Linked DNA regions of Filimonas effusa. The protein of the gene in region 1 interacts with the protein of each later gene in a pairwise test. Links are inferred from orthologs where the notes say so. Each region holds a gene or a part of one and is shown on either strand. Other genes may lie near its edges. The genes, in order: abc-f and ESB13_RS10690.

The links.
Region 2: the proteins of abc-f (region 1) and ESB13_RS10690 interact in binary tests that used the Escherichia coli proteins (3 or more experiments, as listed by UniProt). The link is inferred for Filimonas effusa from one-to-one orthologs.

Annotation. Positions count from the first base shown.
Region 1 is NZ_SDHZ01000001.1:1,365,212-1,368,429, forward strand. What follows is about bases 11-2,904. They hold abc-f (ribosomal protection-like ABC-F family protein), read left to right. Parts: upstream 11-432; coding sequence 433-2,376; downstream 2,377-2,904. Other genes in these bases: ESB13_RS04985 (DUF3347 domain-containing protein), read right to left, coding at 11-354; ESB13_RS04995 (formimidoylglutamase), read right to left, coding at 2,438-2,904. Also shown: more of ESB13_RS04985, read right to left, coding at 1-10; more of ESB13_RS04995, read right to left, coding at 2,905-3,218. UniProt on the Escherichia coli protein: Genetic data indicate it may be involved in ribosome assembly or function.
Region 2 is NZ_SDHZ01000001.1:2,830,513-2,834,119, reverse strand. What follows is about bases 224-3,506. They hold ESB13_RS10690 (2-oxoglutarate dehydrogenase E1 component), read left to right. Parts: upstream 224-570; coding sequence 571-3,306; downstream 3,307-3,506. Other genes in these bases: odhB (2-oxoglutarate dehydrogenase complex dihydrolipoyllysine-residue succinyltransferase), read left to right, coding at 3,346-3,506; rpsT (30S ribosomal protein S20), read right to left, coding at 224-327. Outside these bases: more of rpsT, read right to left, coding at 67-223; more of odhB, read left to right, coding at 3,507-3,607. UniProt on the Escherichia coli protein: E1 component of the 2-oxoglutarate dehydrogenase (OGDH) complex which catalyzes the decarboxylation of 2-oxoglutarate, the first step in the conversion of 2-oxoglutarate to succinyl-CoA and CO(2).

The DNA.
Region 1 (3,218 bases):
TTTTTCGCCTGCGATGGCCTGCGCTTCAGCGTTTATTCCTTCAGAAAAAGAGCGGGCGGTGAGGATGATGGCGGAATCGGCTTTCAGCTCGTTCAACGGCACTTTAGAGACGCTGGCGGCCAGGGCATTGGCTGCGGCGCTGGCCTGGGCAGTATCCCATTCTACAAATGCATTCTTAAGTGTATAATATTTAGCTAACAAATCGTTAAAGGCGGTATTAAAGGCTGCGGAGTTTTTGCTGATGGCCAAAGCTTCCTGTTTTGGCGCTTCGGGCTTATCGGATTTTTTGGTATAAGAGAAATAGGCTACTACGGCAACCGCCACTACTACAATTATTAATACTAACTTTTTCATCCGCGAATTTTTAATTGAAGAATAAAGATAGCCGCTTCACGCGCTTTTCTTTTAGTTTTGCGGCAATTTAATTGAGTTATGTTAATTGGATTGAACAATGTGACCTTCGAATTCGGGGCAAGGGTAATAGTATCGGAAGCCACCTGGCATATACATCCGGGAGAAAGGATTGGGTTGATAGGCTATAATGGAACCGGGAAATCCACTATGCTGAAATTGCTGGTAGGACAATATACCCCTTCTGTTGGTACGGTTGAAAAGGGACGGGACACCACTATTGGTTACCTGCACCAGGACCTGTTAAGTTTCGACACCAATGATTCTATCCTGGAGGTGGCGATGGGGGCTTTCGAGCGGATCAAACAACTGGAGAAAGAGATTGAAACGCTGGGTCATCAGCTGGAAGCTACCAGCGATGAAAAGCTGCTTGAGCAATATACCGACAAACTGCATGAACTTGAAGTGCTGGGTGGTTATACCATTCATCACCGTACAGAGGAAGTATTGCAGGGTCTGGGTTTCAGCAATACCGATCTGCAACGTCCGTATAAGGAGTTCAGCGGGGGCTGGCGTATGCGTGTGCTGCTTGCGAAGATGATATTGCAGCAGCCCGATGTGTTACTGCTTGATGAACCTACGAACCACCTCGACCTTCCTTCTATCGAGTGGCTGGAGAAATACCTGCAGCATTACCAGGGCAGCGTGGTTATTGTAAGTCACGATAAATATTTCCTGAACCGTATGGTGAATAAGATCGTGGAGCTGTACCAGCAGCGGCTGCATATTTATTCCGGCAACTACGCGTTTTACGAGCAGGAGAAAGAGATCCGTGTAGAACTGCAGCAGCGTGCCTACGAGAACCAGCAGGATTATATCCGTCAGCAGGAGCGTTTCATTGAACGCTTTAAAGCCAAAGCCAGTAAGGCTGCGGCTGCGCAAAGCGCCATGAAGCGTCTGGATAAAATTGAGCGTATAGACCAGGTTGAAATTGAGCGTCCGAACCTCCGGATCAATTTCCAGGTAGATAAGCAGCCCGGCAAAGTATTGGCTGAGCTGAAAGGCGTCACCAAGAAATTCGGGGAGAATACCATTATTGAAAATGCCGTAGCTGAAATAGAGCGCGGTGATAAAATAGCGCTTATCGGCGCCAACGGTAAGGGTAAATCTACCGTGCTGCGCATTATTGCCGGCACCGAGCCTTACAGCGGCGAGCGCGTATGGGGGTATAACGTAGACGAAAGTTTTTATGCGCAGCACCAGCTTGAAGCACTGGATCTGAACAATACCATCCTGGAAGAAATGCAAACCTGCCGGAGCGGAAAAACAGAACTGGAACTCCGTTCACTGCTGGGTTGTTTCCTTTTTGGCGGTGACGATACCGATAAACGGATCAAAGTATTAAGCGGTGGTGAAAAAGCCAGGGTGGCGCTCGCGAAGGTAATTGTGAGCAAGGCCAATTTCCTGATGCTTGACGAACCTACGAACCACCTTGATATGCACAGCGTAGAGCTGCTGGCCAACGCATTGAACAAATACGAAGGCAGTATCATCTTCGTTAGTCACGACCGTTATTTCATTTCGGAGACTGCCAACAAGATCTGGGAGATCGTGGATCACGAGATCAAAGAGTTCAAGGGTACTTATAAGGAGTATATGGAATGGAAAGAGCGGATGGCCAGGCAACAAAAGGCGCAGGCGCAGGCGAATGCCAATAGCGGCGGAAAGGCTGTTCCTGAAAAGAAAGCGGCACCGGCCCCCACTCCTGCCAAAGCACCTGTAAGCCAGGAGCAGAAGAAAGAGCAACAGAAGATCCAGAAGGATTTCAATAAAGCGGAAAAGGACCTGGCGCAGCTGCAATCGGAAAAGGCGAAGCTGGAAGAAGCGATGGGTAACCCGGACAACTATTCAGACAAGCAAAAGTTCACTAAACTGGAGCAGGAATACCGGACCGTCCAGGAGAAGATCACTGAAGTGACGCGTGTGTATGAGGCCTTATTCGAGAAGGTGATGGAGATGGAATAGCTAACAACAGGTTGCAAAAACAGATAGAGAGGCTTTAGGTGTTCCTAAAGCCTCTTATTTTTTATAGTACCGTTTCTTTATTTTCCCAGGCTTTCACAAAATCGGAAACCAGGTAGCTGATGAGTTTACCTGTGGAGTCGCTTCTGCGGCCGTCGAGCAGCTGAGTGGCGCCTTCACAAATGTGGAGGTAGGCCGGGCTCGTTTCGCGGGCTGCCATATGAACATACTGGCGGGCCTGCAGGGTGGAGACGCCGGCAGGGGAAACCGCGCTGCTGAGGGTAGATTCGATGCTGTCGAGATCGAGTTCGAGCCCGCAGCGGTTGCCTTCGGTGAAATTTGCGGCGTGAAGTACGGCTTCGGTAAAACTATACTTTCCACGCAGGAAAATGTCTTCATAAGTCACCAGATCAAAGAAGGGGTTGTTCACGAGATCCATCCAGGAGTTCTGGGGCAGGTAGTTTTCGTGTAAGCCTACGATGCAATATTTTTCGAGATAGCCGTCGTCTTCGGCATAACGGAACGGGTTGCCGCTATGGCGTCCTTCGGCGGGGCGGTAATCGGCGTGTGCGTCGAGATTGATGACATTGATCTGGGCAAGCGGCAGGATGCCAGCCTGGTATAATCCTTTTGCTGCGCCTTTGATACATGGGTAGGCGTTGTTGTGTCCGCCACCGATAACGATGGGTATTTTGCCGTGTTGCGCCACCAGTTTCACCACATGCTCCACTTCATCGTCGATGGTTTTTACGGCGTGGCGGTAGGCTTCTATTCTTTCATCGGGGCTTCCGGCGTTGTTTTCTATGATGGTGATGATATCATAAAAGTCGAAATGGCCGAGGATA
Region 2 (3,607 bases), 1.5 Mb from region 1 along the record:
CGGGGAATAAAAAAACCAACCAGTTAATTAACCGGTTGGTATACCGTATAAAGATGTAAGATTGAACTATGCTTTTGCTGCCAGAGCAGTTTTCTTGGCGAGCTTACTTTTCAGGTTGGCTGCCTTGTTCTTATGAATAACACCGCGTTTAGCCAGTTTGTCAATCATAGACACTACAGAAGGCAATTGCTCGTCATATGCTTTCTCTTCTTTCAAAGCTTTCAGACCACGAACTGCATTACGGGTTGTTTTACCATAATAACGGTTCCTGTCCCTGCGCTTTGCGGCCTGGCGCACATCTTTCTTTGTAGCTGAATGGTTTGCCATTTAATATTTCTTTTTTCGGACGGCGAAGGTAGGCAAAAAACTGAAAAGTCAAAAAGAAAATCGCAAAAAAATAAAAACCTGCCCAAACATTACGTTAAAGTAGCTGTTATTAAATGTATTTTATACGCTTATACGGTTATTTTTTTAGTTTTTACTATTTGGTTTTGACTTACTCCCGATATTTGCAGTCAATTCTTTCAAAACATATAATATCTTTCAAAACTTAGGACAAATCAGCTTGGCATGAAAGACTTTTCATATATAACGAATTCGCATCCAGCTTTTATTGAGCGTTTATACCAGGAATATACAGAGAATCCAACCAGTGTCGATCCCGAATTTAAGAAGTTTTTTGAAGGTTTCGATTTCGCGATAGGTCAGGTAAATGGCAATGGAAAGGCCTCCGGCGGTTCTGTTGATTCAAGCCAGCTGGCAAAGGAATTCTCGGTATACCAGTTAATTCAGGCCTATCGTAAAAAGGGGCACCTGGTAGCAAAAACCAACCCTATCAGGCCACGTAAAGACCGCAGGGCTAATCTAGAATTATCTTATTTCGGTTTATCTGACGCTGATCTGAACAGCAGTTTTGAAGCGGGTAAGTTCATAGGACTGGGCAAAACCATTTTGAAGGCCATCATCGACAAGCTGGTTAAATGTTATACCAGTTCGGTAGGTGTGGAGTACAGTGCGCTTAACGCTATGGAGCGTATTGAATGGCTGGCCCAGGCTGTGGAAGAGCGTATGCTTAAGCAGGTGCCGCTTGAACAAAAGCGTGGTATTCTTGAAAAGCTTAACCAGGGGGTGATCTTCGAAAAGTTCCTTCATACCAAATATATAGGCCAGAAACGCTTTTCACTTGAAGGCGGCGAAAGCCTTATACCGGCAATGGACGCCATCATCAACCAGGCTGGCGCCAATGGCGTGAAGGAAGTGGTGATAGGTATGGCGCACCGTGGGCGTTTAAATGTGCTTGCGAATATTCTCGGTAAAACTTATGAGCAGATCTTCAGCGAGTTTGAGGGGATTATTCCTGCCGACAGGACCTGGGGCAGCGGCGACGTTAAATACCACCTGGGTTTCAGCAGTGAGCATGAGTCGCCTGCAGGTCATAAACTGAACCTACAGCTTTGTCCCAATCCATCCCATCTTGAGGTTGTTAATCCTATTGTTACGGGCTTTGCGCGTTCGAAGGCGAATGTATTATACAATGCAGAATACGATAAAACCCTTCCTATATTAATACATGGTGATGCTGCTTTGGCGGGCCAGGGTATTGTATATGAGATTGCCCAGATGAGTGAACTGGAAGGGTACAATGTAGGTGGTACGCTGCATATTGTTGTAAACAACCAGATTGGTTTTACGACAGACTTTGATGATGCGCGCAGCTCGGACTATTGTACTGCTGTTGCCTCCATTACGCAGGCTCCCGTGTTTCATGTAAACGGCGACGATATTGAAGCTGTTGTAAAAGCTGTGGAGATTGCTGCGGATTACCGTCAGCGTTTTAAAGCTGATATCTATATCGATATACTTTGTTACAGGCGTCATGGTCATAACGAGGGTGATGAACCTAAGTTTACGCAGCCGAGCCTTTATGCACTGATCGAGAAACATCCGAATCCAAGGGAAGTATATACGCAGTACCTGGCGCAGAATGGCGAACCTGAAGCCAAAGACATGGCCAAGGATATGGAGAAGAAATTCTGGGCCGATCTGCAGGAGCGTTTAGATGAAGTACGTCAGAAGCCCATTCCTTATACTTTACAGGAGCCTGAATTGTGGTGGCGCGAATTGCGCCGTTCGAATGAGGGCGACTTTGATGCTTCGCCGGTTACGGCCATCAAAGAAGAGGCGTTCAAACGTTTATTCGACGGCCTGATGAAGTGGCCTGCAGATTTCAGTCCGCTTAAGAAAGTGGACAAACTGCTGCAGGACAAGATCAAATTATTTGAAGCGGAGAAGAAGGTTGACTGGGCTACTGCGGAGCTGCTTGCGTACAGCAGTATACTGGTAGAGGGCAAGGATGTGCGGCTGAGCGGTGAAGACGTGAAGCGGGGTACTTTTTCTCACAGGCATGCCGTGTTATTCGATGAATCGACCAATAAACAATACAACCGTTTGAACCACTTCCAGGAGAAGCAGGGTAAGTTCCGTGTATTCAACTCTTTACTGAGTGAATATGGGGTAATGGGCTTTGATTACGGTTATGCGATGGCGAACCCCAATGCGCTTGTTATTTGGGAGGCGCAGTATGGTGATTTCGTGAATGGTGCACAAATGGTGATTGATCAGTATATTACAAGTGCGGAACAGAAATGGGGTACTATGAATGGTATGGTATTGTTATTACCGCATGGTTATGAAGGCGGTGGGCCTGATCACTCCAGTGCCCGCCTGGAGCGTTTCCTGCAAAGCAGTGCCGAGCAGAATATGGTTGTCACCAATATTACTACGGCAGCCAACTTTTTCCATGCGCTGCGCCGTCAGCTTGCATGGCCTTTCCGTAAGCCAATGGTGAATATGTCGCCGAAGGCCAATCTTCGTCATGCAGGCAGCTATAGTGCTGTTGAAGAGTTTACCAACGGAGGGTTTAAAGAGGTGATAGACGATCCTGCTGCTACCAATGCAGGGCTTGTGAAGAAAGTGTTGTTCTGTTCCGGTAAGATCTATTTTGAGCTTGCGGAGAAAAAGCAAAAAGAAAACAGGGAAGATATTGCGATCGTTCGATTGGAGCAGATCTATCCTTTACCGGTGAAACAGCTGGAGGAGCTGTATCAGAAATATAACCGGGCTGTATGGTTCTGGGTTCAGGAAGAGCCGCTGAATATGGGTGCGGCGTCGTTCCTGCAAATGAACCTGAAGACCATCAACTATGGTGTTATCAGCCGCAATGCCAGCGCTTCTACCGCTACCGGTTTTGCGAAAGTGCATGCTGCCGAGCAGGCCGATATCCTGGATACAGCATTTAGTATTTAATTTACCGTACCGAAGAATATACTAACATAATAGAATGTTATGATCGAAATTAAAGTACCAACAGTAGGAGAGTCAATTAATGAAGTAACACTGTTGAAATGGACCAAAAAGGATGGAGATTACGTTGAGCGCGATGAGGTGATAGCAGAACTGGAAAGCGAAAAAGCCACCTTTGAAGTAAATGCCGAGCAGGCAGGCGTTTTAAAAACCGTAGCCCAAGAAGGTGATACTCTTGAAATTGGTTCTGTACTGGCCAACATTGATGAATCGGCTGCCAAGCCAGCCGGTGATACTGCCGGTG